2 regions of the Chitinophaga filiformis genome follow, and region 2 is predicted to be linked to the other one. Evidence: riboswitches for the same ligand, from Rfam matches in the RefSeq annotation. Region 2 holds a riboswitch; the other holds the start of a gene.
What was found. A riboswitch is a leader RNA that binds a small molecule or an ion and turns the genes downstream of it on or off. The one in region 2 is predicted to bind S-adenosylmethionine.

Region 1: it holds a riboswitch for S-adenosylmethionine, as region 2 does, so the genes downstream of both, MYF79_RS09760 (trans-sulfuration enzyme family protein) here and MYF79_RS18070 (trans-sulfuration enzyme family protein) in region 2, are expected to answer to the same signal.

The regions. Positions count from the first base shown of each region.
Region 1 covers NZ_CP095855.1:2,335,259-2,350,994, forward strand. Annotated here, with positions in the region: gene MYF79_RS09710 (MFS transporter) at 1-645, opposite strand, end outside; gene MYF79_RS09715 (carboxy terminal-processing peptidase) at 948-3,071, shown strand; gene MYF79_RS09720 (transglutaminase-like domain-containing protein) at 3,145-4,026, opposite strand; gene topA (type I DNA topoisomerase) at 4,050-6,404, opposite strand; gene MYF79_RS09730 (Rossmann-like and DUF2520 domain-containing protein) at 6,709-7,473, shown strand; gene MYF79_RS09735 (KdsC family phosphatase) at 7,591-8,112, shown strand; gene MYF79_RS09740 (geranylgeranylglycerol-phosphate geranylgeranyltransferase) at 8,168-9,109, shown strand; gene MYF79_RS09745 (Maf family protein) at 9,109-9,693, shown strand; gene MYF79_RS09750 (iron chaperone) at 9,743-10,099, opposite strand; gene MYF79_RS09755 (homoserine dehydrogenase) at 10,223-11,419, opposite strand; gene MYF79_RS09760 (trans-sulfuration enzyme family protein) at 11,509-12,687, opposite strand; SAM riboswitch class I at 12,846-12,965, opposite strand; gene MYF79_RS09765 (DUF2851 family protein) at 13,109-14,407, shown strand; gene MYF79_RS09770 (hypothetical protein) at 14,821-15,669, shown strand; gene lipA (lipoyl synthase) at 15,711-15,736, shown strand, end outside.
Region 2 covers NZ_CP095855.1:4,613,624-4,629,359, reverse strand. Annotated here, with positions in the region: gene queG (tRNA epoxyqueuosine(34) reductase QueG) at 90-1,016, shown strand; gene MYF79_RS18120 (RBBP9/YdeN family alpha/beta hydrolase) at 1,118-1,660, shown strand; gene araA (L-arabinose isomerase) at 1,742-3,247, opposite strand; gene MYF79_RS18110 (L-ribulose-5-phosphate 4-epimerase) at 3,276-3,977, opposite strand; gene MYF79_RS18105 (ribulokinase) at 3,974-5,617, opposite strand; gene MYF79_RS18100 (NUDIX hydrolase) at 5,790-6,494, opposite strand; gene MYF79_RS18095 (HAD family hydrolase) at 6,617-7,270, opposite strand; gene ygiD (4,5-DOPA dioxygenase extradiol) at 7,984-8,868, opposite strand; gene MYF79_RS18085 (dicarboxylate/amino acid:cation symporter) at 8,947-10,209, shown strand; gene MYF79_RS18080 (YdcF family protein) at 10,151-11,452, opposite strand; gene MYF79_RS18075 (amidohydrolase family protein) at 11,492-12,802, opposite strand; gene MYF79_RS18070 (trans-sulfuration enzyme family protein) at 12,851-14,023, opposite strand; SAM riboswitch class I at 14,189-14,301, opposite strand; gene MYF79_RS18065 (NAD-dependent epimerase/dehydratase family protein) at 14,352-15,326, opposite strand; gene MYF79_RS18060 (TetR/AcrR family transcriptional regulator) at 15,421-15,736, shown strand, end outside.

The sequences.
Region 1 (15,736 bases), 2.3 Mb from region 2:
CTGTGCTTTATAATGAATAGGTTTAGGCCTGATCTTGATCAGGCTATATAACGGCGCCAGGAAAACACCCACCACAATAAGCATAGACCAATGAATACCAAACAGATAGATGAAGAGGCCTCCCAGTGCCGGACCTGCCATACCGCCTATCTGCCAGGCGCTGCTACTCCAGGTAGAGCCATTGGCATACAGGTTCCGGGGCACGATCAACGCCAGCAACGAGAAATTGGCGGGACTGAGAAAGGCTCTTGCCACACCGCCCAGGAATACCAGGAAGTAGATCATATTGAGCACCCATCGTGTGGAAATACCGGCTACCGCCTGGTCCCAGGTAAGCAGGAACAGGCCAAATCCCATGAAGATGTAAGCAATTACACATAAGATCAATAATCCCCGTTTCTCCCGCTTATCCACAATATGTCCGGCAAAAGGCGCTACCAGCACGGCCGGAATTACCTCTGCCAGCCCGATCAGGCCTAATGCGAAAGGATCATGTGTCAGTGCATTTACTTTCCACTCAATAATGGTGAACTGCATAGCTAATGCAAACACCATGGCAAAACGAATGACGAGATAGTAGTTGAATTCCGGTATACGTAGCGATGCGTAAGGGTCGTTCTTGATAGTAGTCTCCTGGTTCTCCACTGTGCAGTTTTTATGGCCGTCGCAAAAATAGAGAATTTGCCCCATTACCCGGTCTTCCAATCTGATAAACGGTAGTATAAAATCCCCCCAAGATGTTTATTTTTATGTAGCAGGTCCCCCTCCGGAAATTGGTCTGGTTTTAGCATTTGTAAAGTTGTAAAATGTGGCAACCCGTTAAATGCGAGTTAATTGCATTCTATGCTGCATCGCACTGTTTCTCAATCTTTTGTTAAAAGCAAATGGCCCTTCTGGTTGGATGGGCTATTTTATGCTATATTTGATGACGTTCAATTTTGGATTCTATGAGAAGAATGAAAGTGATTATACCAGTTGCACTGCTTACGATCTCAATGGGGGTGTTGGCTTTCAGCAAACTGCATAAAGAAGATCCTCCAGGCAGATACGAAGTGATCATGGGCCTGGTAGGACAAATACTAACCCAGGGACACTATCAACCTAAGGAGATTAACGACGCTTACTCTAAAGAAGTTTTTGATAAATACCTGAAGAGCCTGGACAGTGAAAAGAAATTTTTCCTGAAGAGTGATATCAAGGGGTTGGAAAACGTATCTACCCACATCGACGATGAGCTGCAGGGCGCTCCGCTGGACTGCTTTAATGCCATCAATGCCATCATCAAACAACGTGTTGCCGAAGCAGCTTCCATTTACCCGGAAATACTTTCCAAGCCATTTGACTTTACGAAAGACGAAAAGGTGGTCCTGGATCCCGATAAGATTGATTACCCCGAAAGCCTCGAAGAGCGTAAGGAAGCCTGGAGAAAAGTACTGAAATACCGTACGCTGGAAAAATTAACAGAACTGCAGGAAGCCCGCGACAAACAGAAAGACAAAGCCGGCGAAAAGATTAAAACGGATGTCGAACTGGAAGCTGAAGCAAGGGCCAAGGTAAAGACCGTATACGACCGTTATTTTGACCGTCTGAAGAACAGACAGGATGATAACGAGCGTTTCAGCATGTTTATAAACGCCATTACCACCACTATGGACCCACATACTGATTTCTTCCCGCCAGCGGAAAAGAGGGCTTTCGAAGAGCAGATGGCCGGTAAGTTCTTTGGTATTGGCGCCCAGTTGAAAGAAGAAGATGGTAAGATCAAGATTGCCAGCATCGTAACAGGTAGCGCCAGCTGGAAAGATGGCCGCCTGAAAGCAAACGACGCTATCCTGAAAGTAGCGCAGGGCGATAAGGAACCGGTGGACGTTACAGGTTATGCCGTGGAAGATGCTGTGAAACTGATCCGCGGTAACAAAGGATCTGTTGTAAAACTGACAGTGAAGAGCGTGGACGGTACCGTAAAAGTGATTGACATTACCCGCGATGAAGTTGTACTGGATGACACCTTTGCAAAATCTGCCATTATCAATGGCCAGCATAAACTCGGTTACATCTACCTGCCTGAATTCTATGCAGATTTCAATGACAGGAACGGCGCCCGCTGCGCAGAAGACGTTGCTAAAGAGATCACCAAACTGAAAGCGGAAAATGTAGAAGGTATCATTCTCGATCTGCGCTTCAATGGTGGTGGTTCCCTGCAGGATGTTGTTCAGATGGCCGGCCTGTTCATTCCGGAAGGTCCTATCGTACAGGTGAAATCCCGTAGCGGCGATCCAATGGTACTCCGCGATCGCGACAAGAGCGTACAATACGGTGGCCCGCTGGCTATTATGGTCAATGAATACAGTGCTTCTGCTTCTGAGATCATGGCAGCCGCTATGCAGGACTATAAACGTGCAGTGATCATCGGTAGCAATACTTTCGGTAAGGGTACCGTGCAACGTATGCTGAACCTGGATGATTTTTACTCCAATAAAGAAATAGGCGCCCTGGGTGCTATTAAACTGACCCAACAGAAGTTTTATCGTGCAAATGGTGGTTCTACCCAGCTGAAAGGTGTAGCTTCCGATATTCAGCTGCCGGATCCATACTATGAAGTGGCAGAACGTAAAGATGCCGATGCCCTGGCTTGGGACGAAATTCCGAAAGCGTCTTTCACTCCCTGGTACGATCCTGTTCCGGTGGATGTATTGAAAAAGAACAGCGAAAAACGTATCGCATCCAGCGAGGCGTTTAAGATGATGAATGACAACATCGCTACGCTGAAAAAGATGGAAAGCCAGGAAGCTTACTCTCTGAACCAGCAGACATACAAAGCAGAGCAGAAGTCCAACACCAATGCCCTGAAACGTTATGATTCCGTAAATGAGAAGGTGAAGGAGCTGAACATCAGTAGTCTGAAAACTGACCTGGACAGGCTGGCCAGCGATTCTGCAAAACTGGCCCGTAACAAGGACTGGCTGAAATTCAGGCAGAAAGATATCTACCTGGATGAGGCGGTAAATGTAATGAATGACCTGATCGCATTGTCTTATCCTAAATTACAGGGTAAACCTGCTAACAAATAATCATACGCTTTAAGCATAAAAAGAAAGGCGTCCGCTATGCGGACGCCTTTCTTTTTAGTGATCTTATTGACGTTTATTCCATCTTATCGCCCAGAAGCTTTATCAGGGTCCTCAGCTCATCCCTTTTATACTCTTCTTTCTCGTCCTGGAAGCATTTCAGTAATTCTTCCAGCAGGAACTGTATAATCCTCCTGGTAGACTGTGGCTGATAGTAGGAGGGTGTCATTGGAATGGACATCCGTTTCAGGTATCCTTCTACATCCTGGTGTGAATAGATCTGTCCCTGGATGGGATCTATGAAGAAAAGGATGCGGTTGTCGTCAGGTCTGGGTGTTTCGGTAAAGTCATAGAATGTATCGAAATAACCCAGTATGAACTGCCGGGGAATATTTACAGCATATACCGGGAGGTCCAGCATGGCGCAGAGGCTCTGGTATACAATGCCGTTAGTCAGCGGATTGCCCTTGCGGGATTCTATCACCTGGTTAATGAAGAACTGGTTCTTACGTACGTAGGCCACTTCTTCCCCTTTCAGTCCGAAGTAGTTGTAGATCATGCTGTTCAGGACATTGATCTGTTCCAGCGGAGTGAGGTAGTTATTCAGTTCCAGCCAGATATTCCGTTTGATCCTCTCAATTTCTGCTACAACATTATTGGGCTGCATATCCGGAAACTGGTATTGCGCTACCAGTATGGAACCCTGCAAGAGGTCGGGCGATTCTGTCTTGCTCCATCCCTGCAGCGCTACCTGCAGATCTTTATAATGCACGCGGTGAATAAGCTGCTCGATTCTTTCCTGGATGGATTCATCGACCGTATTTTCCCATAAGTGCTCGAGGTTGGGAATGATCTCTTTTCCAAACAGCAATATCTTGTTGGCAACAGTATCATACACCTCCTGGTCAGGATCATCCAACAGGTGGAACAAAGCATTTATTTCCTTGGTCTCGTGCATAAAATGAATGTACAGGTGTCCATTTATTCCGCCTTCTTCTTCCTCGGTGGCGCTTTCTTCTTTGGAGGATTGGCCTTGACATCTTCGATGATGGCTTTAGCTTCTTCCAGTGTTATGTCAGCGGCGGTGTCAATCTTTTCTTTTGGTATCTTGTAATTCCTTAATCCCTGTTTTATATACGGTCCGTAGGGGCCTTTCAGTATCTGGATCTTTTCTTTTTCGAAAATTTTTATGGTGCGTTCATCCTTGGCTGCTCTCTTTTCTACGATCAGCGGGGCTATTTCATCCAGCTCCACTGTGTATGGGTCCATTTCCTTTTTCAGGGAATAGAACTTCTTATCATGCGCTGCATAAGGTCCGAACCTGCCAATGTTCACCAGTACATCTTCGTCTTCAAATTTACCCAGGTTGCGGGGTAGTTTGAACAGTTCCATCGCTTCCTCTAAAGTAATAGTTTCTATACTTTGAGTGGACTTCATTTTTGCGAATTTCGGCTTCTCTTCGTCTTCCGCTTTACCGATCTGGATCATAGGGCCATAACGTCCCATGCGCGCTACGATCGGTTTACCTGTTTCGGCATCAGTGCCAAGCAGGCGTTCGCCTTTTACTCTTTCCGCCTTTTCCAGCGTGTTCTCTACATCTTTATGGAAAGGTGTATAGAAGTCGTTCAGCATCTTGTTCCAGACCTTCTTACCGTGGGCCACCTCGTCAAATTCTCCTTCGATCTTCGCAGTGAAACCGTAGTCCATCACAGAACCAAAATACTGGTTCAGGAAGTCGGTCACGATCATACCCAGGTCTGTCGGGAACAGTTTGGATTTTTCTGCGCCGGTATTCTCCGTATCTGTGATCTTGGTGATCTTGTCGGCTTTCAGGTTGAGGATACGGAAGTCCCTTTTTACGCCTTCCTTATCACGTTTCTCCACATAACCACGTTTCTGAACGGTAGTAATGGTGGGAGCGTAGGTGGATGGACGTCCGATACCCAGTTCTTCCAGTTTCTTTACCAGGCTGGCCTCTGTATAGCGGGGTGCAGGACGGGTAAAACGTTCAGTGGCCTTCATTTCTTTCAGGTCAAGCACCTGTTTTACCGCCAATGGTGGCAAAGAGCCGTCATTTTCGTCCTCATCGCTCACATCTTCATCGTCTTTACCTTCCATGTATACTTTCAGGAACCCGTCAAACTTCAATACTTCACCACTGGCTGTCAGCTCTTCGTGATTGGTGGAGATGTCAATTTTAGCAATCGTCTTCTCCAGTTCCGCGTCGCTCATCTGGCTTGCGATGGTACGTTTCCAGATCAGTTCATAGAGCTTTTTGGTATCGCTGTCATCAACAGACGCATTTTCCATATAGGTTGGGCGGATTGCCTCATGCGCCTCCTGGGCAGATTCATTTTTATTCTTGAATTTACGGTGCTGATGATATTTCTGCCCGTAGTTGGTAGTAATGGCGTTCTGGATATCTGCGAGCGCTGTGTCTGACAGGTTCACAGAGTCAGTACGCATATACGTGATCTTACCACTTTCATACAACTTCTGCGCCAGCAACATTGTTTTGGAAACGCTATAGCCCAGTTTACGGCTGGCTTCCTGTTGCAGGGTAGAAGTAGTGAATGGGGCTGCAGGCGATTTCTTACCAGGTTTTACCTGAATGTCCTTCACCGAATAGGCTGCGCCGATGCACTGCTCAAGGAACTTTTCAGCATCTTCGGCAGTCTTGAAGCGGGTGGGGCCTTCAGCTTTAAAAGTAATATTTTTGCCTTGAAGATCTTTAGCAGTAAAGAAGGCTTCTACCCTAAAACTGCTAACGGCATTGAATGTATTGATCTCACGTTCCCGCTCTACGATCAGCCTTACCGCTACAGATTGTACACGGCCGGCAGACAATGAATTACGCATGCTCATCTTACGCCAGAGCACGGGCGATAGTTCAAAACCTACTATTCTGTCAAGAATACGCCTGGCCTGCTGGGCGTTGACCAGGTTCATATCTAATAGGCGGGGCTGTTGTACGGCTTTTTCGATGGCTGGCTTAGTAATTTCATGGAAAACGATACGTTTGGTAACGTCCGGGTCAAGACCCAGTACCTCACATAAATGCCATGAGATGGCTTCCCCCTCACGGTCCTCATCCGTTGCTAACCAAACTTCCTCAGTTTCTTTCGCAAGTTTCTTTAATTCCTTAACTATCTTCTCTTTATCCTCAGGTATAGTATACTTAGGTTTAAAGTTATTGGGGATATCAATACCCATATCATCCTTCTCCAGATCGCGGATGTGACCAAAGCAGGATTTTACCTCGAAGTCTTTGCCCAGTATCTTTTCAATCGTCTTGGCTTTCGCCGGAGACTCAACAATTACTAGATTTTTTGCCATGAATGCCGTCTTTATGAGCTACTAGATACGTAAAATTCCGTATAAAAAATACCAATACGAATTTTGCAAGTATATAAAAGTAGGTTGAGAATAAAAAATAAGACTGTTTTAACGCATTGAAGGTAAATGTAATATTTTTGATAAAATCATTAAAAATGAGCCGTTAACAGTTTAATACTTAAATTGCTGGATAAGAACGTTGCTAAACGCGAAGTAACCTGACCATATAAAGATATGAGTGCAATATCTCCGCATGCTTTGTCTGAAAACCGGTACACCATAATATATATTAACCTTAGACTGAATGGATATAGTAATTATTGGCGCAGGGAATGTAGCGCATTGTTTTGGTCATTTGTTGAAACTGCATGGTCATCAGATCCTGCAGGTGATCAGCCGTAAGAAGGAAAATGCTGTTGAGCTGGCAGAATCATTGCATTCTACCGGTACCAACGATCTGCTGGATATTAATATGGAGGCAGACCTTTACCTGATGGCCGTAAGTGACGCCGCTATCCCTGAGCTGAACGACGAGCTGAGACTGGGAAAACGTTTTGTAGTGCATACTGCCGGAGCAGTACCCCTCGATGCCATTAAAAAGATCTCCCTGAATACGGGCGTGATCTACCCTTTGCAATCCCTCCGGAAGGAAGTCCGGAACTATCCCGCCATCCCGCTGCTGCTTGAGGCTGCCAGCGATGAGGTCATGCGCAGGATAAAACCGGTAGCACAGAGTATAAGTCCTGATATACAGGAAGTTAGTTCGCATCAGCGCCTCCAGTTACACCTGGCGGCTGTACTATGCAACAACTTTACTAACCACCTGATTGCCAGGGCCAAGCGCTACTGTGAAAAGGAAGGACTGGACTTTAGCTTGCTACAGCCTATTATAAAGGAGACTTTTGACCGGCTGGAGAAATTTCCTCCTGAATCCGTTCAGACAGGCCCTGCCGTTCGAAAGGATGAGGCTACCATGTCCCGCCACCGTGCCCTGCTGGAAAATGAAGAGTACCTCAAACTGATCTACCAGGTCATGTCAGATAGTATTTATGATTTCCACCGCAGCTGACATTTGAAAATCTGTGGTACTTTTGCCGAATTCAATCAGGAACCAGGGACTCGGAAACCAGTATTTATAGCATTTGCTTCCCCGCTCCCTGGTTCATGGGTTCCTAATTAATGCTCAATGAACATTTTATCTCTTTTTAAACCTATTTCCACCTTTGTATTTGACGTTGATGGCGTGTTGACCGATGGAACTGTGCAGTTGTTGCCCAACGGGGAACAGTCACGGAAAATGAACATCCGGGACGGTTACGCCTTACAGCTGGCAGTGAAGAAAGGGTACCGGGTCGTGATCATTTCGGGCGGAAGGTCAGAAAGCGTGGTTAGCCGTTTACAGGGCCTGGGTATAAAAGATATTTATACCGGCGTTTTAGACAAGCAGGAGAAATTACAGGATTATGTGTTTGAAAACGACCTGCGCTGGGAAGAGATCATATTTATGGGCGATGATATACCGGATTACCGGGCTATGCAACTGGTCGGCCTGCCGGTATGCCCTGCAGATGCCGCTCCCGAAATCAGGGGCATCTGCCGGTATGTATCACCTATCAATGGCGGAAATGGTTGCGTGCGGGAGATCATTGAAAAGGTGCTGAAACTGAATGGTCACTGGATGATGGATGAGGAGATCGCCAGCCGTTAAAGGCTGAGGCTACATGATATGTAACTGGAATTATTTTTACCGCAATTATTGAACTATGAAATTGCTGATTGCCTTTTTAAGGTTGATCCGATATCCAAACCTGATCTATATAGCATTAACCCAGTTCCTGCTACAGTATTGTGTAGTGGCGCCGGTGCTGGAATATAACGGAGAAGGGCCTTCTCTTTCCTGGCTTTCCTTTTTCCTGCTGTCGCTCTCTACTGTATTAATAGCAGCTGCGGGGAATATCATTAATGACTACTTCGACATTAATATAGATATTATCAACAAACCTGAAAAGATGGTGCTCGATAAGATCATCAATCGACGCTGGGCCATGGCCTGGCATACCATATTTAATATGGCAGGTGTATCCATTGGTTTTATTGTGGCCTGGCAGATCGGCCAGATCTATCTGGGCCTCACCCAGGTGATCTGTTCCCTGATCCTCTGGTTCTATTCTACTTCCTTTAAGCGTCAGATCCTGATCGGGAATGTGCTGATCTCGTTACTGACGGCCCTGGCAGTAGTTGTCGTAGGCTTTTATGAAAAGCAGATATATGAAAGTTTTGAAGCCATCATGTCGCCGGCGGGCAGAAAACTGATCCAGATCATCGGAGTATATGCTCTGTTCGCTTTTGTCATTTCTCTTGTACGTGAAATAGTAAAAGACCTGGAAGATATGTTAGGCGATGCGAAAGATGGTTGTCGCACTATACCCATTGTATGGGGCGTAGAAGCGGCCAAACGCATCTGTTATATGTTGCTGTTAGCCCTGCAGGTCCTGATCGTGGCGGTGGAAATAAGAATAGGACTTATCGGTTGGTGGCCGGCTATTATCTACCTGGTAGTGTTTGTGCAGGCGCCTGCTTATTATATTTATACCCTGTTGAAGAAGGCCCATTTGCCGGAACATTATCACAGGGTTAGCTCACTCGTGAAATGGCTGATGCTGACCGGCATCCTGTCTATGATCTTTTTTAAAATATTCCTCTGATGTATACCGGAAAACGTGTGATCCTTGCTTCTCAGTCACCGCGCAGAAAGCAACTGCTGGAGCAGGCAGGAATTCCTTTTGAAGTGAAAGTAGTGGATACCGCTGAAACCTTTCCCGCTGATATGGCTATTCCGGAAGTGCCCGTGCATATTGCCAGGCAGAAATCTGCAGCAGTAGCGGCTTTATGTACAGCAGAAGATATCATAATCACTGCAGATACCGTTGTTGTTTTAGATGATACCATCATCGGTAAACCTAAAGACAGGGAAGATGCCATCCGCATCCTGTCGGCATTGAGTGGCCGGATACACCGGGTTATCACAGGTGTCGTGATCAAACGGGAGCAGCAGGAACTGGCTTTCTCCAAAGAAACCGCTGTGCATTTCAAACCACTCACCACTGAGCAGATCACCTACTATGTGGATACCTACAAGCCTTACGATAAGGCCGGCGCCTATGCAATACAGGAATGGATAGGAGCCGTTGGAATAGATCGTATTGACGGTTGTTTCTACAATGTGATGGGATTGCCTGTAAGCAATGTCGTGGAAGCACTGGAATCTATTGCCGCTGAGAATAATTGATCAGGGGAGGGGATCAAAGAAACGAAGGCTTTGAGACTCACTTAAACGTTCACCTGTTTCCATATTGCTGCTTAACCCTATACTCCACGATCCTGGTGATCAACGCCAATGGCATAGGTTGATCCAGGGGAAACTGTACAGATCCTTTTCCCTGTTTATACACTGATAATTCCTTTTCAAATGCTTTGATACCTGTTGGTGCAGGGTAGAAGCCTATGTGATTTTTAAATGCCGCAAAATGCACCAGGTTGCCTTTCAGTACAAAGGTCGGTATGGCATATTTGATGGCTTCTGTTGCCTCAGGGGCTGCTTTACGGATGGTGGCACGGACTTCCTGTAGCCGGGCCTGTATATCTTCCGGAAATGTTGCAATATAGGCGTCAATGTCTGAAGCGGCGTTTTTCATGACGTGGGGTGTTTGATGCAAATATACAAAGCATCGTCCTTTAGTGTAGGCTATGGATCTGTAAAAACAAGAGGGTATCAGCACTAACTGATACCCTCTGCGTATATGGCTGATTAATGAAGACTAACGTGCATTTTCCTCTTCCAGCACCAGCAGGTTCACATCCTTGTTCTTCAACCATGTAGCAGTTTTCAGCTTCTCAAGGTTGATGACACCTACTACATAGCTATATGTGGCAGACTCATATTTTTCGGAGATGTTGTAGAAATCTGCAAGATGTACCTGGTCTGCAGTGCGGTAACGCAGGTATACTTTCAGTTGTACATCATTGGTGAATGCCGGCTGATTGGATTGCTTGATCTTCTTATACTCGTAGCGATAATTATACAATAATGCAGAGATATCCGACAGCACTGCACTACCGGTAGCAGTACCACCTGCACCCTTACCCACAAAGAACTGTTTGTCGGTGAATGCGCTCTCCAGCAGGATGCCGTTGTATTCGTTGTATACATCGTACAACAGGTTATGTTCCCTGATCAGGTGTGGCAATACATATGCATTCACATGCCCGTTCTGCCTGCGGCAGTTGCCGATCAGCTTAATGGTACAGTTGCGTTGCTTTGCAAATTGGATATCGAAATCGTTCAGATGATGGATACCATAGTTGAATACTTCTTCTGGTTTTACGAAAGTACCGAAGGCATGTAATAACAGGATCACGATCTTGAACTTAGGATCGTACCCTTCAATGTCCAGGGTAGGGTCTGTTTCTGCGAAACCTTTGTCCTGTGCCTGTTGCAGCGCTGTTTCAAAGCTCAGGTTCTCTTCAAATATTTTGGTAAGAATGTAATTCGTAGAACCGTTACAGATACCTTCCACCGCATTCAGCAGGTCGTTGTCATAGTATTCTTCCAGGTTACGGATGATAGGAATACTTGCGCAGCTGGAGGCTTCGTAGAGGAAAGGTACTTTGTTTTCCACCTGCAGCTGGTATAATGCGGGCAGGTTTTCTGCGATCATGCGTTTGCTGGCGCTTACTACTGCCTTGCCATTACGCAGTGCAGTACTTACTATTTCAAATGCAGCTTCAGTGTCATTGATCAATTCTACCACTACATCGATGGTAGGATCATTCAGAATTTCATTTTTGTCAGTAGTAAAGTAACTGGCGTCAATAGGACGCGATTTGTTAGGATCTTTAATACATATCTTTTTGATACGGGCATTGATACCTTTTGTTCTGTTGAGTACCTCGTATAACCCTTGTCCCACACAACCAAATCCGAAAATACCTAAATTGATGATCTTGTTTTCCATGTTCTATACTTAGTGCTTATATACTTCCTTCATGCAGCAGGTTGATAGAAAGCAAACTGCATTACTTTTAATGAAAAATATGATTGTTATTACTGTAATACCGTGATCTGTTTTCCCGCGGGCAGGTTCAGTTTATCCAGTGCCTGTTTCAGGTCATTGATAAGATCTTCAGCATCCTCGATACCTACTGACAGCCGTATACAGGAATCCTGCAACCCGGTCTTCTTCCTGAATTCTTCCGGGATGTTGCGATGCGTCATTGTAGCCGGATGATCCAGCATACTTTTTACTCCTCCGAAACTTTCCGCCAGTTTGAATAGCTTGGTGCTGTTCACTACGCGGATCGCATTTTTTATGTTGTCGCTCTTAAGAGAAAAGCTGACAAGTGCGCCGTATTGTTTCTGTTGTTTACGTGCAATATGATGGTTTTTATGTGTGCTTAGTCCAGGGTAAAATACTTTATCCACCGCCGGATGTGTAGACAGCCAGGTAGCGATGGCCATTGCATTGCTGCATTGTTTATCCAGGCGGAGGCAGAGTGTTTCAATACCCCTGATCGTCAGCCAGGCCTCAAAGGGGCTGAGTATACTGCCTGAGATGTTCTGGTTAAAACGCAGCTGGTCTGCAAGTATTTTTGAATTCACCACTACCAGTCCTGCGATAACATCGGTATGACCTGCCAGGTATTTGGTTGCGCTGTGTATCACAATGTCCGCGCCCAGTGGCATGGGTTGCTGTAGCAATGGTGTACAAAGTGTATTGTCCACCACCAGTAGTACATTATGCTGTTTGGCTATTTTGCTGATGGATTTAATATCAGATACACGTAAAGTTGGATTGGTGGGAGATTCCAGCCAGATCATCTTTGTATTGGGAGTGATTGCTGCCAGTACTTTGTCCGTATTGCTGGTATCTACGAAGTTTGCTTTGATCCCAAAGCGTTCAAACATATGCTGGAACATCTGGAAAATACCGCCATAGGTGTCTTCCACGGCCATGATCTCATCACCACTTTTTAACAGTTTCATCACAGCATCAATAGCCGCCATGCCACTGGCGAAAGCAAAACCTGCATGCCCTTCTTCCAGGTTGCAGATGATATTTTCCAGCACTTTCCGCGTAGGGTTATTGGCACGGGAAAATTCAAATCCCTTGTTGATCCCCGGAGATTCCTGCACAAAAGTGGAGGTCTGGTAGATGGGTACGGAAATGGCGCCCGTCAATTCATCCACCGGGATGCTATGCAATAATTGAGTAGCTATTTTCAATCTTCAAAGCAATTATACTGTTATTATACCCTGGTTGGCACATGCACAATCAGACGGTTCATCCAGTCATAACTACCAGCATAAGGGGCATAAAAAAAGCCCTTCCGTAGTTGGAAGAGCCTTCAGGTATTTTATTACGATGAATATCAATCTCTGCCAACTTATCTTCCCTCGGTTATCGTATAACCGGGGCCGGAATTAGCACCTTTCCCTGCATCACTGCAGGTTGGTTGCTAAGGCATCGCAGGGCCAAGTCCCTCCGCCTTTCTGGATAAGTCATGTGTAAGAACTGGGTGCAAAGTTAAAGGTACTTTGATGAAATTTCCAAAAAGGAATATTTTTAATTTTTTGCACGTACTTATTTTTTCACTAATTTGTTTCCCTTTGATTGATTTTTGATCACTCTGTTAACCAACCATTTATGACCATTGTGAATGTTGATCCGCTGCTCGCAGAAGAGCTATTTCAACACATCTGGCAATTCCGCTTATTTAGCCAAACCGGTCTTACTACACAGGAGGGCGAATCTTTACACATCGATCATCCCGGTCAGCATAACCGGCATGCAGGACCCGATTTCACCGCAGCGCGTATCCGCATAGGTGATACATTGTGGGTGGGCAATGTAGAACTGCACCTGAAAACGTCTGACTGGTTCCGGCACGGGCACCAGTACAACCTGCAGTATCGTAATGTTATCCTGCATGTGGTGTTTGCGCATGACATGCCGGGAGGGACAACCAATGGCATACCTGTGCTGGAATTGCAGCCTGCTATTCCGAAGTTGCTGTTGCAACGGTACGAGGCCCTGCGGCAATCGGCGGCGCTGATTCCCTGTGCAGGTTCTCTGCCAGATGTGCCGGAACTTGTCTGGATGGGTTGGAAGGACCGCCTGCTGATAGAGCGGCTGGAACAAAAGGCCGACCAGTTAAAGGCCTGGCTCTTGCAAACGCGGTACGATTGGGAAGAAGTTTGTTTCCGTGCTATGGCAAGAGCAGCCGGCATGCCTGTGAACGGGGAAGTATTCCTGCATGTAGCGCAATCCATGCCATATAAGGTCTTGCTTCGCCACCAGCATGACCTGTTCCTGCTGGAAGCGCTGCTATTCGGACAGGCAGGTATGCTGGATGATACTGCCACAGACCCTTATATGCAGGGGCTACAGCGGGAGTACGCTTACATGCGGCATAAATACCGCCTTACACCGCTCGATGCCCGGCACTGGAAATGGCTGCGGATGCGTCCCGCCTCTTTTCCAAGTATGAAGATCGCTTTCCTGGCCGCATTGCTTCACCAGGTCCCACACCTGTTTTCCCGGATACTGGAAGCCCCTGATGCGGCCAGCCTGGAAAAGATGCTGCAGGTCCGGCCTTCCGATTACTGGCAGACCCATTACAAATTTGGCAAACCTGTGAGCAGGACGCAGATGCCAGGTACCCGTGCCGTCCATAATATCCTGATCAATACCGTCTTGCCATTGCTATACCTGTACGGCCGGGAGAAAGGAGATAGCCGCTGCCAGGAGAAGGCCATTCATCTTATGGAACAACTCCCCCCGGAGGAAAACCACGTTATAGGTGAATGGAATGCATTGAATATCAACGCCGGTTCTGCGGGAGAAAGCCAGGCATTGTTACAGTTGAAACAACATTACTGTGATGAAAAACATTGCCTGAGATGTGCCGTCGGAGCAAGGTTGCTCCGGTCTGATATTGCCTGAAGCGGTAAACGATCTTTTTAGTTCTATAAATATGCTATTGCGCAGTAATATTCCTTCAGGTCCACCTTTAAGGCATGTCGAAGCCGATATCTTCCCGGTATCAACAGTGTACCTCTCCGGTATCAATGACCTTAACCGATGTTCATCTTATGCCGTGAACCTGAGTTAAGGTCATTGGTTCCGGAGAGGTACTATAGTGATGGCTCGCAATAATCGTCCTCTCCAATCATTCTGTAACCATTTCGGGGTTACGGCGTTATATATACATGGGCGTGGGTTTACAGACAAAACAAATTTACACATGACGGAAAAAACGTGTAGGTTTGTACAGCAGGCATACCAATATAATGCCCCTTGCGTTTATATAGCATAGCCCCGCGGCTATACTCCCTTAACTAAACAAATCTATACAGGTGAAAAGACTATACTCATCCTTGCTTTTACTGGTCATGGCGGGTAGTTTGTATGCCCAGGATTCAAAAACGGACGGACTTTCAAAGAAAGAACAACGCGAGCAGCGCAAACTAAAGCGTATTTCCTTGTTCAAGCAACTGGAAGAAGGAGAGAACCTGTATCAGAGGGAATTCTCAGCAGGTGCCAGAATAAATACCGATGGCTGGACCGGCTTGTTTGAACTGGGGTACCGGAAGAGCAGGACCAAGGTGAATTATTTTCAGCTTGAATTTGGCGAGAAAAAACATCCCAAGGAAGATAAAAAGGCCGGACAACCAAAAGGTGTTGACCCTTATGGATTTATCTATTCAGAGAAACCCTACATATACGGTAAGCAAAATAACTTCTACCAGGTAAAACTGGGGGTTGGACAGCAAAGACTCATCGGTGGTAAAGCCAACAAGAACGGCGTGCTCGTAAACGCCATCTACTACGGAGGCCTGTCTGTCGGAATGTTGAAACCTTATTACCTCAATATCGTAGATCCCAATACCGAACAGGGCATACAGGTTAAATATGGTCAGAACCCTTTATATGACCAGGCATTCCTGGACAGGGCATCTATCATAGGAGGCGCCGGTTTTGGTAAAGGCTGGGGAGAACTGAGCATCGTTCCGGGGGTACATGCAAAAACAGGCCTGCGGTTCGACTGGGCGCGTTTCAATGAGGTGGTAAGCGCCCTGGAAGTAGGCGTGAATGCGGAATATTATACCAAGGATATCAACATTATGATAGACCAGCCTGCCAAGAAATTCTTCTTCAATGCATATATCGCGCTTCAGTTTGGAAAGCGTTGGGATAAGAAATAGTTGAGAAGTATTAAATTTGTGTCCTAAAGAAAGGATCAGAGATGGAAGAAACACCGATCACGACCGC
Region 2 (15,736 bases):
AGGATTATTTTGGGATGAAGGTAAGGGAAAAACCATATTCGAACTCTTGCTATAGCAAACTTTTATTTTTGCGTAACTTGCACTCACTCATGAACCTAGCGGCAAAATATACGGCGTTTATCAAGCAGCATGCGGCTGACCTTGGCTTTGATCATTGTGGCATTGCCAAGGCGGTGCAGCTTGATGACGATGCCCGCCGGCTGGAACAGTGGTTGCACAAAGGCATGCATGGCAGCATGCATTACATGGAGAATCATTTCGATAAAAGGATCGATCCCAGGAAACTGGTGGATAATGCGCGCTCGGTTATTACCCTGCTACTGAACTACTACCCTGCTCAGCAGCAGCAGCCTGAAGCGCCAAAGATCTCCAAATATGCCTACGGGCAGGATTATCATGAGGTCATAAAGGGGAAACTCAACACCCTGCTGGCCCGGATGCAGGAGGCATTCGGAGCAGTCAGCGGCCGGGGATTTGTGGACTCAGCCCCGGTGCTGGAAAGAAGCTGGGCACAACGGAGTGGCCTGGGCTGGCTGGGTAAGAACGGTAACCTTATCCATAAACAGGCGGGGTCCTTCTTTTTCATTGCTACCCTTATCACCGATCTGGCCCTGGAATATGACAGCCCCGTAGGCGACTATTGCGGTTCCTGTACCCGTTGCCTCGATGCCTGTCCAACTGAGGCGCTGGTAGCGCCCGGTGTCGTAGACGGCAGCCGCTGTATCTCTTACTTTACCATTGAACTGAAAGAACTGCTGATCCCTGAGAAAATGCAGGGCCGCTTTGACAACTGGATGTTTGGCTGTGATGTGTGCCAGGATGTCTGCCCCTGGAACCGCTTTTCAAAGCCTAACCAGACAATAGAATTTGCTCCCATTCCCGAGATCCTTAATTTCAGTACGAAGGACTGGGAAGAACTGACGGAGGAAGAATTTAAGAAGATCTTCCGCCGTTCCCCCATGAAACGGTCAAAATATGCCGGCATCCGTAGAAATTTGCGTTTTATTAACGGATGAGATGATTCCCTTTAGTTCTTTTTGCGTACATTGTTATACTCGTATGCCACAACTATTCCATCACCTATCTGCTAAAGGGAGTGCTATAAAGTTTCTGTTTTATGGAAGTGAAGGTATTAACCGCACCAGGTTTACATGGCTCAGGCCCATTACACTGGCAAAGCATCTGGGAAAAAACATCCGGATATAAACGTATCGATCAGCAAAACTGGGACACCCCGGTCATGACCGAATGGGTAAAAACGATTGAAAAGGCCGTCGCGGAAGCGGGGCCCGACGTAGTGATCGCAGCGCATAGCCTGGGCTGCATCGCGCTGGCCTATTGGGCACAACAGACAAAGCTCAGTATTAAAGGCGCCCTGCTGGTAGCACCGGCAGATACCGAGCGTCCCGGATTCCCGGCTGATGCCCGGGGATTTGCCCCTGTCCCATTAGAGCCGTTGCCTTTTAAAACTATCGTGGTATCCAGTACGAACGATGAATACGCCAGCCTGGAGAGAGCAAGATTTTTTGCCGATGCCTGGGGAAGCCGCTTCGTGAACGCCGGCCCTAAAGGACATATCAATGCGGATTCCAACCTGGGCGAATGGCCCACAGGACAGGTACTACTGGGTGAACTGGTCAGGAACTGGGAAACGCTGTAATAAAAAAAGCCATCCACCAGAAGGCGGACGGCGATTGATATTCCACGTCATGGCTTATTCAGCCGTTATAGATCTAAGTTCTTATTTAAAACCTTTCATCAGGTAGAATGCGTCATTCCAGCGCAGCTCATTCCTGAACTGATACAGGTCTGTATTCTTACCGATACGTACATACTCAATACCTGCCATGTCGGCAAAGTCCTGCATATGCGCAGCCGTGAGGTTCTGGCTGTAACAGGTGTGATGCGCACCTCCCGCCTGTATCCAGGCAGCGCAACCCGTACGCATGTCCGGCAGTGGTTTCCACAATACCCTCGCTACCGGCAGTTTAGGCAGCTGATGTAATGGCTCTACTGCATCTACTTCATTCACCAGCAACCTGAAACGATTCCCCATATCGATCACAGACGCGTTGATGGCCGGACCTCCCGCTACGTTGAACACCAGTCTCACAGGGTCAGCCTTACCGCCTATGCCCAATGGGTGGATCTCGCAGGATGCTTTGCCGTTTGCAATGGAAGAACAGATCTCCAGCATGTGCGCTCCCAATACCAGGCGATTGTCCGGATCAAAATGGTAAGTGTAATCTTCCATAAAGGAGTTGCCGCCAGGCAGCCCGCTACCCATTACTTTCATGGCCCTCACCAGCGCCGCTGTCTTCCAGTCGCCCTCACCACCAAAACCGTAACCGTCAGCCATCAGGCGCTGTACCGCAATACCCGGCAACTGCTCCATACCATGCAGATCTTCGAATGTATCTGTGAATCCTTTGAATTTGCCTTCTTCCAGGAATGCACGCAGGCCCAACTCAATACGGGCAGCCTCCCGCAGGGAGGCATGTTGTGCGCCACCTTTCAGCAAAGGCGCCGCCATCACGTAAGTCTGCTCATATTCCTGCACCAGTGTGCCAATAGCCGCATCACTGATCCCTTTGATATATTTTACCAGGTCGCCCACACCATAACCATTCACCGAATAGCCAAACTGGAGTTCCGCTTCTACCTTATCACCTTCCGTTACAGCCACCTGGCGCATATTATCGCCAATGCGGGCGAAACGGGCGCCCTGCCAGTCAAACCAGCCAGCTGCTGCACGGAGCCAGGTACCTATTTCTGCAGTTACCTCAGGGTCCTGCCAGTGACCAGCCACCACTTTCCTGTCCATTCTCATTCTCGACATCATGAAACCAAACTCACGGTCGCCATGGGCAGACTGGTTCAGGTTCATAAAGTCCATATCTATTTCTCCCCATGGAATGTCCCTGTTGAACTGTGTATGCAGGTGCAATAAGGGGCGTTGCAGGATCTTTAATCCGCCGATCCACATTTTAGCGGGAGAGAAAGTATGCATCCAGGCGATCACCCCTATACAATCCGGGGCGGTATTCGCTTCCTGGCAAATGCGGTATATTTCGTCCGGCGTTTTTACGACCGGTTTAAATACGATCCGTACCGGTATGTTGGCGTCTGCACTGAGCGACTGCGCGATCTTCTCTGCGTGTGCCGCTACCTGCTTTAAAGTTTCTTCTCCGTAAAGATGTTGGCTGCCGGTGATGAACCAGGCTTCAAATTGCTTCAACTGTATCATGCTGTTGGAATTTTAGATGTGACCTGCATTATTGACCATAATAGGCATCAGGCCCGTGTTTGCGTTCGAAATGTTTTTTGATCAGGGATTCTTTCAGTTTAGGACATTCCGGGCGGATGCTTTCTGTCAGGTAAGCCATTCTTGCTACCTCTTCCAGCACTGCCGCGTTGTACACTGCTTTATCTGCCGTCTTTCCCCATGTAAAGGGCGCGTGATTGCCTACCAGCATCATCTCCACGTCCTTATAGGACAAGTTCCTTTCCTGCAGGCATTGCATGATCTGGAAGCCGGTTTCATGCTCGTAGTTGCCCTTGATCATTTCATCGCTCATGGGCGCCGCACAGGGCACATCTGCCGTCAGGTGATCGGCATGTGTGGTGCCATAGATCGGAATATCACGCTGCGCCTGTGCCCAGGCAGTAGCATAGGTGGAGTGCGTATGTACAATACCGCCTATTTCTTCCCAATGCTTATACAACACTGCATGGGTCTTAGTATCCGAAGAAGGTCGTCCTGTCCCTTCCACTGTCTTTCCTTCGAAATCAACGATCACCATGCTGTCGGGCGACAATAACTTATAAGGTACGCCGCTCGGTTTAATGGCAAAGACGCCGGCACCGCGGTCTACCACGCTCACATTTCCAAAAGTGAACAGTACCAGTCCTAATGCGGGCAACTGCATATTAGCTTCATAAGCCTGTTCTTTTATGCCCTGATAACGGTTGCTCATACATACAATTTTTCGGTGAATGCGCCCAGTTCCTGGAATTGACGGTAACGGGCTGCATAGTATGGAACATTTTCCTGGCGCGGCTGCCAGACGGTTTCAAAGCCGGAGCTCATCGCTTTCTGTGCGCTCCCGATATCACTGTAAATGCCCGCCGCGGTAGCTGCAAACATAGCAGCGCCCAGTGCACATGCATTCTCACTGTTTACGATCCTGATAGGCCTGTTCATTACATCTGCCAGCACCTGCATGGCGTAAGAAGATTTCTTGGCAACGCCGCCCAGGGCTATTACTTCCTTAATAGGCACTCCTTCTTTTGCGAAACGCTCAGCAATGCTCTGTGCGCCAAAAGCGGTGGCTTCTACCAATGCCTTGAACAGCTGCACAGCGTCTATTCCCAGGTGTAAGCCGGTAATAGTGCTTTTCACGGTATGGTTGGCATCGGGTGTACGGCGACCGTTGAACCAGTCCAGCGCCAATGGGTCATTATCCCTTAAAGGCAGCTGCTGCGCCTGTTGCGACAGGTAGCCCAATAATTTATCCTCCACGGCCGCAAGTTTTTCTTTATCCTCAGGCAACAGCGCGTATAATGGTCCCATAATGAGGCGGCGCAACCAGGCAAATACATCGCCATAGGCCGATTGTCCGGCCTCCAGTCCCAGCATGCCGGGTATTACAGAACCATCTACCTGTCCGCAGATGCCCTTTACAAACAGATGTCCTGCTTCCTCCATAGGCGCCACGAGGATATCGCAGGTACTGGTGCCGATCACCTTACAGAGGGAATAGGATTGAATACCACCGCCCACAGCACCCATATGGGCATCGAAAGCGCCGGTACCTATCACGACGTCTTTGGGAAGTCCCAGACGGGTTGCCCATTCTTCGCTGATGGTCCCGGCCGGTATGGTCGCTTCCACCGTATCGGTATATGTTTTATCGTATTTGCCCAGGTATGGGTGTAATTTCTCCAGGAAATCTTTCGGAGGTAAACCTCCCCATGAAGCGTGCCACATGGCCTTGTGGCCTGCCGCACAACGGCTGCGCAACAGGGTGCTGAGACTGCGGTTGCCTGTGAGCAGCGCCGGTATCCAGTCACAATGCTCTACCCAGGAGGCAGCTTTCTCTCTCACAACAGCATCTTCAGTGATCACGTGCAGGATCTTGGCCCAGTACCATTCACTGCTGTAGATACCACCACAGTACTTTGTATAATCGGTGCCATTGCTATGCGCGGTGTCATTGATCAATGCCGCCTCTTTATTGGCGGTATGATCTTTCCATAGAACGAACATAGCGTTAGGATTGTTCTCAAAGCCAGGTAAGAGGGCCAGCGGCGTGCCCGTTTCATCTACGGGGCCGGGAGTAGAACCGGTGGTATCCACGGCAATGCCTTTCACGAGGGCGGCAGTACCTGCCGGGCATTGTTGCAGTGCTCCGCGGATGCTCTGTTCCAGTCCTTCGAGGTAATCTAAGGGGTGCTGACGGTATTGCTGCACAGCAGGGTCGCAATACAGTCCTTTCTGCCAGCGGGGATAATAGTGCACGGCACTACCTGCTTCCTCTCCTGTCCGGGTATTCACTACGAGAGACCGTACTGAATCGGTGCCGAAGTCGACACCTATTACAAATGAATCTTGCATAACGTACATCCTTGAACGGTCCTCCCTGCCTGTGAGCAGTGGAAGACAGCAACTATTTAAAAAATGAGTAAATGTCCTGGTCTACTTTATTGTCAAAGAGACAATTATTTGATAAGGCAAAAAAACGCTGATATGAGCGCCACCATGACGGTGAAATCATATCAGTAGATCCTTATTTCAGATTGCCGGGATCGGAAACAAAATTGAGGAAGGCGTGGAATTTGGCGCTGTATTTTCTTTTATCCAGCTTGTAATAGAATGCTCCCCTTTTGGAAGTAGCCCTCTCTTTTTCTTTCTGTTTGACAAGTAAGCCGGTAGATAATACTTTCCTGCTGAAGTTGCGCTTGTCAAAGCCGGCGTCGTACACTGCTTCGAACAGTATCTGCAACTGGGGAATGGTGAACCTGGTAGGCAGCAGTTCAAATAAGAGCGGGTGAATGGCCGCTTTGTACCTTAATCGTGCCTGGGCCTCTTCTACCATTTTTGCGTGGTCAAAGATCAGCTTAGGTGCATCTTTGAGTGGAAACCACTCAGCTTTGTACTCATCCGTGATCTGTTGCTTGTACTGGTTGATGTCGATCAATGCGAAATAGGCTACAGAAAGCGTACGTTCCATTGGGTCCCTGTTCGGGCTGCCAAAAGCTGCCAGCTGCTCCATATAGACCCCTTCAAGTCCTGTGAGCTTGGTCAGTGTACGGGCTGCCGCGTCTTCCAGGTCTTCATCTGCCTGTACGAAGCCTCCCATCAGGCTCCATTTTCCCTTTTCCGGCTCGAAACCGCGTTTGATCAGCAGAAGCTTCAGATCCTGTCCGTCAAAACCAAAAATAATACAGTCTACAGCTACCAGCATCCGGGTTTGCCGGGAATAACGTGTCATACTATCCAGGAGTTTAATTCCGCTAATATAAAACTCCCTGTTGACATTGCCATTTTTTTGACCCACAGACTGTTTATTTCTACACAAGATAGAACTTTAAATGTCAACTTTACAATTATTTTTTAGCGGAACAAATCCATCGGCGTCAGCGTCGTATAATCCGGTACAAAAGTGATGATATTATCGTAGTCGCTGAACTCCTCACGGGTGTGCATCGTAGTTAGCACCACCGCCTTCATACCCGCATTGGCAGCGGCTTCTACGCCTTTTGGCGCATCTTCGAACACAATGCAGGAAGCAGGATCCGCACCCAGTTCTGCAGCAGCCTTCAGGAACACTTCCGGGTGCGGTTTACTCGTGCTTACATCGTTGGCCGTTATGATGCTCCGGAAGTAATGACGGATATGAAGATTATCCAGTGCAAAGTCTACATTGAACGGAATGGCCGCCGTACCTATTCCCATCGGGATCCCTTCCTTCCCGGCGGCTTCCAGGAATGCCTGCAGGCCTGGTATCAGCTGCAGATGGGGCAGATAAGCCGCCTGGTAACGTTTCTCCTTTTCCAGGGACAGTTCATCCATCTCCGCTGTTGTAAAACGGTCCTTTCCAAAAATACGGACCAGCAGCTCCTGGTTCTTGCCATACATTTCCTTCTTTACCGCCTCCCGGCTCAAACCCGCCCCCAGCTCAGTCAGGGTATTATACCAGCCCTCCAGATGATATGCCATATCGTCTATCATAGTGCCGTTCATGTCAAAAATAAATGCCTTTTTCATATGCCTGTTTTACAATTTAGCGGGTCAAAGCTAATAAATTAAATAGCTGCGGAGTAGTCCCAATTATATCCTTATTTGCTTAAGTTAGTCTTTGGATCCGGCGGAGGCTAGTATCTACGGGGACTTTACTATAGCACTAGAGGGCTGTTCTATAGCGAACGCTATAGAATAGTGGGTCTACGGGCAGGACTGTAGCGCCTACAGGTAGGAACCGGTAGTATAGTCGAAGTTAATCCTTCGTGAATGCGTGGCGAAATCCCCGGAGGTGACGAACCTGGTTCCGGGAACATAAAAAAAGAAGGTCGAATGAGTTCGACCTTCGTGATCTAGTTCACGTTATTGAATCGACCGCATGCGGCAAAAATTACTGGAATTTGCATGCAGTTCGCAGAAACATTTATATAGTAAACCGGGCATCCCCACACCGTTACACCACGTCTCAAAAACAGGAAACAGACCCGGCAGCCAGGAAAGCAACCGCTATAGATGAATGAGCTGTCAACAGACTAGTTGCCCGCCGGATAAATAGCATAACAGTGGAACACCCGGACAGGACAATTCAGGTAAACGTAATTACTACCTGCTGCAATTTAATGATAAATGTCAAATTTACAATTAAATTTTTCACTTCTTCCGGACATAAAAAAATCCATGGACGACAGCCCTTTTATTGCCGTTGTCCATGGACACTTGTGTATTGAAGTTTTATTAGCTTACTCCCCTACCTGGAAACACCGCATACTAATGCTTCCATTCTGGATCTCTTCGTAAGTGAACCTGATCTCTTCATCCACCCCTGCCAGACCAAGACCGTAGATAAATGGAAAATAGTGGTCCGGCGTTGGAATGGAGAGCTTCGCCGCCTCTCCCAGCCTTTCATAATGCAGCAGATCATCAAAAGCGCGCTGTTCGACCTTATTCTTTACAGTAGCGTCGAATTCCAGCGCCCAGTCAAAAGGCGCTGCATTGTCGTTAAAACTGATCTTCCTCAGGTTATGGACGATATTCCCACTCCCCACAATAAGTACTCCTCGTTTGCGCAACTCCTTCAGCTCCTGTGCCAGCTGATAATGATAGGCCGGTGGCTTGTAATAGTCGATACTCAGCTGGAATACAGGAATATTGGCCTCAGGATACATGTGTTTTAAGACGGTCCATGTACCATGATCTAGCCCCCACTGATCATCTTCCACCACCTGGGTGCTTTTGATCAGCTTTGCCGTTTCACGGGCCAGTTCCGGCGCTCCCGGAGCCGGGTATTGCACTTCGTGCAGCGCCTGCGGAAAACCTCCGAAGTCATGTATTGTAGCAGGCCTGGCAGACGTCAGCACATGTGTGCCCCTTGTCAGCCAGTGCGCAGATACGACCAGTATAGCATTAGGTAATTGTTTTACCGATTCGCCCATCTCTTTCAGCCGGCGGGTGAAAGCATTGTCGTAAAGTGCGTTCATCGGGCTACCATGACCGATGAACATAGCCGGCATCAACGTAGTACGCTGATAATCACGGGTGATCTTCCCCAGTTCTTGTAATTGCATATATAATCCTCCTACAGGTAAAATGGCCATTGCAGCCAGAAAATCCTTCCTGTTCATCATACACAAAGGTACTTAACACCCCTGCGCAGGAAATGGACAAATCATCTGATAAAGTGGACTTTTCAATATATTTGAGCCATGCGGACCATACTCAAAAATTATAGCAGCCTGCTACTGCTGCTGGGTGGAATTATTGCCGGCAGCATCCTCGGGCTGATCTTCGGAAAACGGGTGGAAGTGATCAAACCAATAGGCGATATATTCCTGAACCTTCTTTTTACAGCTGTTATACCACTGGTGTTTTTTGCCATTGCTTCTGCTATTGCCAATGTAGATCCGGGTCAGAAACTGGGCAAAGTGATGTCTGTGATGGGATTGGTCTTTGTCGGCACCGTCCTTGTGTCGGCCTTCCTCACGATCGTTGCTATCTGGTTCTTTCCCCTGCAGGCTGTTACCACAGGCCCCATGGCGATGGAGGAAATGAAGACGGCAGGACCAGGAGAACAGCTTACCCGCCTACTGACAGTAGGTGAATTTTATGAACTACTGTCCCGGAAAAACATGTTACCCTTCCTCATCTTTTCCGCGCTCGTAGGTTTTGCCGCACTGAAGGCCGGCGAATCCGGCAAGGCATTCCGGCACTTCCTGGACTCCGGCAATGAGGTCATGAAGCAATTACTCAATATCATCATGCTGCTTGGACCTGTCGGCCTGGGCGCCTACTTCGCTTACCAGGTAGGCACGCTGGGCCCTGAGCTCTTTGGCACCTATGCCAGTTCAATGGCCCTGTATTATGGCTTCGGGCTATTTTATTTCATAGTAATGTTCAGTGTCTATGCCTTCCTGGCCGGAGGAATGGCGGGGGTGAAGATCTACTGGAAGAATAACCTGGTACCCACTTTTACCGCGCTTGGCTCCTGCAGCAGCATCGCCACCATACCCGCTAACCTGCTGGCTGCACAGCGTATGGGCATTCCGGAGCATATCGGGAACGTGGTCGTGCCATTGGGCGGCACCCTGCATAAAGATGGATCCAGTATATCTTCTGTTGTAAAAATAGGCGTCGTGTTTGCCATGTTCCACCGTCCGCTGACGGGTGTAGATACCGTATTACTTGCCCTGGGAGTGACGGTGATCGTGAGTATTGTAGAAGGAGGAATTCCCAATGGTGGTTATATCGGGGAATTGCTGGTCATGTCTGTATATGGTTTTCCAATAGAAGCCCTTCCTGCTGTGATGGTGATCGGTACCCTCGTGGATCCCCTGGCTACCATCCTGAATGCTACCGGCGATACAGTAGCCGCCATGATGGTGACCAGGGTAATGAAAGGGCGCCGTTGGCTTAAGGATCGAGCGGATCTTCAGGATCCTGCTGCCAGGCTTTCAGATCCGGTAATATAATATTCTCCGTAGGCGATTTTCTTTCCAGTCCGGTATAAGGCAGATAGCCTATTTCGTTTATGAAGCGCGCTGCCATCTTTTCAATAGCGAGCGACTGAAACGAATCGGACACGATCAACATCGGTTTTGCGGCAGGTATATTGAACAGGTATACCAGTCTTACCGCATTCCTGATGTTGGTTGTTGTATGCCTTGCATGCGGTTCTATGATCACAGCACTGTCAGGAAGCCCCAGTTTGCCCACCATATATTTTTTCATCTCGATCGCTTCGCAGAAAGGCGTTTTGTAAGGATGCACATGGCCGCCGGACACAATGATGAAAGGAGCTACATTATTGCGGTATTGTTCTGCTGCCAGCTTACAACGGAACATGCCCATACTGTCCATGGACTGTCCTGCCTTCCCCGGACCACTGCCCGGCACCAGTATGGTACTGAAGCGATAGGCATTCCAGTTCACCCTTTTCGACTTCGCAAAAGCCGCCGCGTTCTGCTCTTTGTATAAAGGCTCGTAACGGGTAGCTTCATCACGGCCGTTGATTTCCAGTGCCTTCAGCGCTCCCAGCAAAGGTTGCTTATAGAATGTATTCCCTGTACCTATGGGCAGGATCTGCTGCACTGCCGTTTTCACCTGTTTCACAAATGCCGGATCTGAGGGGCGGAAAGAGATGGAATCTATCCTCGGATAACGGGGAGGAACGCCCTGCAGATATACACGGCAGACATGATTGATACCTGTCGCCACATCCTCCCAGGCCTTCCGGATAAAGGTAGTATCTGCGTTATCAGCATATAAGGGGTAACGGTCTACCACCTTGAGACGCTGCACTGTTTCCGCTATATCAGGATTGGCGACTGCCAGTCTTTTGAATTCCTCACTCACATCGTGTATCTCATCTGCCGTCCATTCCAGCGCTTTACCGATGCAGGCAGCGTCAGCACACTGGCTGTAGGCTGTCGTTAAACGTGACAGCCTGTCTTTCGCTATCTGGTTGAATACCGGGTCTTTTACAATAACATCATGTGCAGGGCCATTTCTTTCCAGCAGGTATAACAGGTAGAACGATTTCCTCATCTGTACCTGTTGCGTGGTACTGTAAGAAGGAGTGGCAACCTTTACGGTCTTCGTTGTTCCTGCTTTGGATTTGCCTTTTCCTTTTGTGGTCTTCCTACGCTGCGACTGTGCCGTCAATGTTACCAGGCACAATAGCAGGCATAAACTCATTTTGACTGCTGATCTCATATTTTTTCCCCCGGCGCGTTGGCTGCGCCCTAGTTTTGATTACTGTATCTGTTTTCCGTTCTTGTAAATAGCTTTGATACTACGTGTAGCCCTGATGTCCTGTAAAGGATTTGCGTCCAGCACCATAAAATCCGCCTTTTTACCTGGCGCCAGGCTGCCCGTCCGCTGTTCTATTCCCAGCATGGCGGCGCCGTTGTAGGTAGCATATTGGATCACTTTTAAAGGTGGTACTCCTGCCTCTGTCATCAGCTGTAGTTCCCGGTGTTCCGAAAAGCCCAGGGCCCTCACCGGCTGTGCACCGGAGTCTGTGCCCATGACGATCTTTATGCCTGCACTATCCATTTTATGCAGGTTCCGGGAGGCGATCTGAAGGGATTTCATTTTCCTTTCGCGGTCGTTATTTTGTTGCTGGCGATAGTCTTCGCCTTTCAGCATATCCCACACACCGGGTTCCAGCGAGCGGATAAAGAAAGGATCAGCAAACCATTCCGGCAACGTGGCATAAGCAAAGCCGAATTCTTCGATGCAAAGGGTGGGAATATAACAGACATTCTTCTGTTTCATTGCAATGATCAGGGAATCATCTACCTCCTGGTCCCTGATACTATGCGCCAGCACATCGACCCCTGCATCTACCAGTTTGCGGGCGTCTTCGAGGTAATATACATGTGCGGCTACCTTGATATTGTGGGCATGTGCTTCCGTAATAATAGCATGGTATATCTCGGGAAGAAGGCGTGGTTCTCCGTCTACCCATATCTTAACAAAATCCGGTTTCAATACAGCGAGGCGGCGCATTTCCTGCAAGGCCTGATCTGCGCTTAAAGGGCGTAGGATACTGGGACCGAATGCAGGTGGCGGCACGCCTTTGGGGGCGCCAAAACCGTAACCCGCTGTGTAAAAAGAAGCACCCGGCAACATCTCCATCCGCGATGCATCCCTGAAAATGAAGGCAGCCGGTTGATCGGTTCCCAGGCTTAATACAGTTCCCACACCGTATTCCAGGTATTGCATCAGGTGGCGGTTAACATTCTCCGGCGTATAGTTGGCGGCGGCAATTGTCTCGCCCTTTAACAATCCAACATGGCCATGGCCATTCACCAGCAGTGGTATTACGGTATTTCCCTGTCCATCTATTTCAACGGCGCCCTTAACAGGATAGTTTGTGCCTGCGGGTAGTATTGCCGCAATGGTATCTTCATTGACAACCAGACTGACATGGGAACGGGCTTCAGCCCCGCTCCCGTCAATCAGGGTAATATCTTTGATTATAAAAGAAGTGTTGTCCTGGGCATAAGTATAGTAACAAATAGCGGAGAGGCAAACACTGAGAAATATACGTTTTAGCATAGTTACACAATTTGCAGTTTATCAATCCAGAAACTGCAAACTACGAAACTATAAACTTAAAACGGACCCGGTCGCCTGCTGAATTTTATAAAAGGCAAGATCGAGGTCTGAAAGGAGGTCTGCCGGCTCCTCCAGTCCTACCGACAAACGGACAAGGCCATCGGCCACCCCGGCGGCTCTCCGCTTTTCATCAGGGATGGATTTGTGGGTCATGCTGGCCGGGTGACATAACAAACTTTTAACACCTCCGAGGCTCTCTGCCAGCTTAAAATATTGGGTGCCAGTCACAAACGAGATCGCTGTTGCTTCCGTATCGTCCTTAAAGGTAAAAGAAACAATTCCCCCGAAGCCTTTCGACTGCCGTTTTGCTATTTCATGGCCGGGATGACTTTTCAAACCGGGGTAATACACTTTATCTACCAATGGGTGTTGTTCCAGGTATTCCGCAATTGCCTGGGCGTTGGCACAGTGTTGCCGTACACGCAGATGTAATGTCTCTATACCACGTATCAGCAGAAAACTGTCAAACGGGGAGAGGATGGCGCCACAGGCGTTCTGGTAAAATTTGATCTCCGCACCCAGTTCCGGTGTCCTGGTCACCACCAGTCCTGCAATAAGGTCGCTATGTCCTCCCAGGTATTTCGTAGCGCTGTGGATCACTATATCTGCACCCAGTGCCAGCGGCTGTTGCAAGACCGGAGAAGCGAAAGTATTGTCTACACAGAACAGGCATTTACTGGCGGCAGCAACCTTCGCAATAGCAGCAATATCAGATATCTTTAATGTAGGATTGGTCGGTGTTTCCAGCCATATCAGCTTAGTAGCGGGAGTTATGGCATTGAAAACGGCCTGCACATCTGAGGTATCCACATAGGTTACCTTGATGCCAAATTTGCTATATACCTTGTTGAATAACCGGAAGGCCCCTCCGTAAATATCATCTACGGCAACAATCTCATCACCTGATTGCAGCAGTTTTACGATAGCATCTATAGCTGCCAGTCCGCTGGAGAAGGCAATACCAGTGGCGCCGCCTTCCAGCTGTGCGGCTATTTTTTCCAGCGTTTCACGGGTAGGGTTGTTGGTCCTTGCATAGTCGTATCCTTTGTTTACACCCGGCGCTTCCTGTACGAAAGTAGAGGTCTGATAAATAGGTACGGCAATAGCGCCTGTTTGCGGATCTACGGGAATGGAATGGATCAGTTGTGTGATTGTGCTCATCTCTTTTTGTTTTTGAGTTTGATGATAATTGTTGATTAAACAGGTCCTTATGAGGAACTTATCAAAAAGAGATGCAGATAGTGGCAGGAAGTGCTTAAAAGCAAAAAACTCACCTGGTAGCCAGGTGAGTTTTATTTATTTCAAGTAAAATAGATCAAACCTACTGACTTATCTTTCCCGCTGTAAGCGGGATGGATGTAGCACCTTTCCGGTCTGGTGGAACCGGGTGGTTGCTAAGGCTTCGCAGGGCCATTTCCCTCTGCCTTTCTTGATAAGAAACTTAAAGAACTGGTGCAAAGATATGAGAGAACAAATTAAATCACCAAATTTATTTTTTCCTGTCTCCAATACTTTTCACGGTCAGGGCGATCCCCTCTTCATAGGAAGTAGGCGTAAAATTGAAATGTCTTTCAAATTTTGTGCTGTCGAAAATATACGGATGCGTGGTCTGGTACATCATTTCATGCAGCTCTCCGATAGTCCTGTTAAACAGGCCAGCCAGGCGGATCATAAAGCCATTCAGCTTTGTATAACGCGGCTTTACCTGCAGGGCTGCCGCCACCATTTCCACATATTCTTTCCCGTTAGGTGCAGGATTTGTTGTGGGCAGATGCCATACCTGGTTAAACGAAGACGGATCTGACGCCAGCAGGTAAAGCGCCTTGCCCGCATCAGGTGTAAAAGTATAACTATGCGGCACCTGGTCATTGCCCATCCAGTTAGCAGCCTGTCCCTGCGCCAGTTTATTGATCACCATGATATTGAGCACGCTGGTACTGTCTGCAGCAGGGCCGTAAAAGTCGGCCGAGCGTGCAATGCTCGCCGTAATATTACCCTGTTTCACCCCCTGCATGATCTTGTCTGCGATCATTGCCCTGATCTCTCCTTTTTTGCTTCTCGGATGATGAGGCGTATCTTCCGTCATAGCACCGTCTACCAGCCCATACATGTAAACATTGTCGAAAAAGATGAAGGGAATGCCGCCTTCGCTGCAAGCCTCAATTACATTCTGAATGATCTTCGGCCATTTGTCCTGCCATACCTTATGGTCATAAACAAGTCCCACACATAAGAACACGATAGACGAACCACTGATAGCCCTGCGTGCCTGCAAAGGATCGGTAATATCTGCCGCTATTATATCTGATACCCCATTCACCGGTTTTGCCTGTCTGCTTACCAATCTCACATGCTTGCCCTCTTCCAGTAAAACGGCTGTCAATTCCCGTGCTATGCTCCCCCCTGCGCCTAAAATTGTATAAATTCCTGATCCTGAAATGTTTGATTGTGTATTATTGGTCATAATAGGGTTGTTTTACAAGTAATGACGTAAAGCTAAAAGAAATATTTCATTTTCTGAACACTGTTCAGTAAGTTTGTGCCGTAAAGTTATTTATATGGGCATCACAGACAGAAAGGAAAGAGAAAAGCAGGAAATGAGGAAACTCATCATTAACGCTGCCATGGAGATGTTTGTTAAGGAAGGTTTCGACAGGACCTCTATCCGCAATATAGCGGATAAAATAGAGTACAGCCCGGCCACTATTTATCTCTACTATAAAGACAAGGATGAGTTGTTGTACGAAGTACAAGGACAGGCCTTCCTGGAGTTATATAATGCCTTCGTCAGAGACGTAACTGCCACAGACCCGATGGAAAGATTGGAACAACTGCTCCACTCCTACGTCAATTTTGGCTTTGAGCATCCGGACC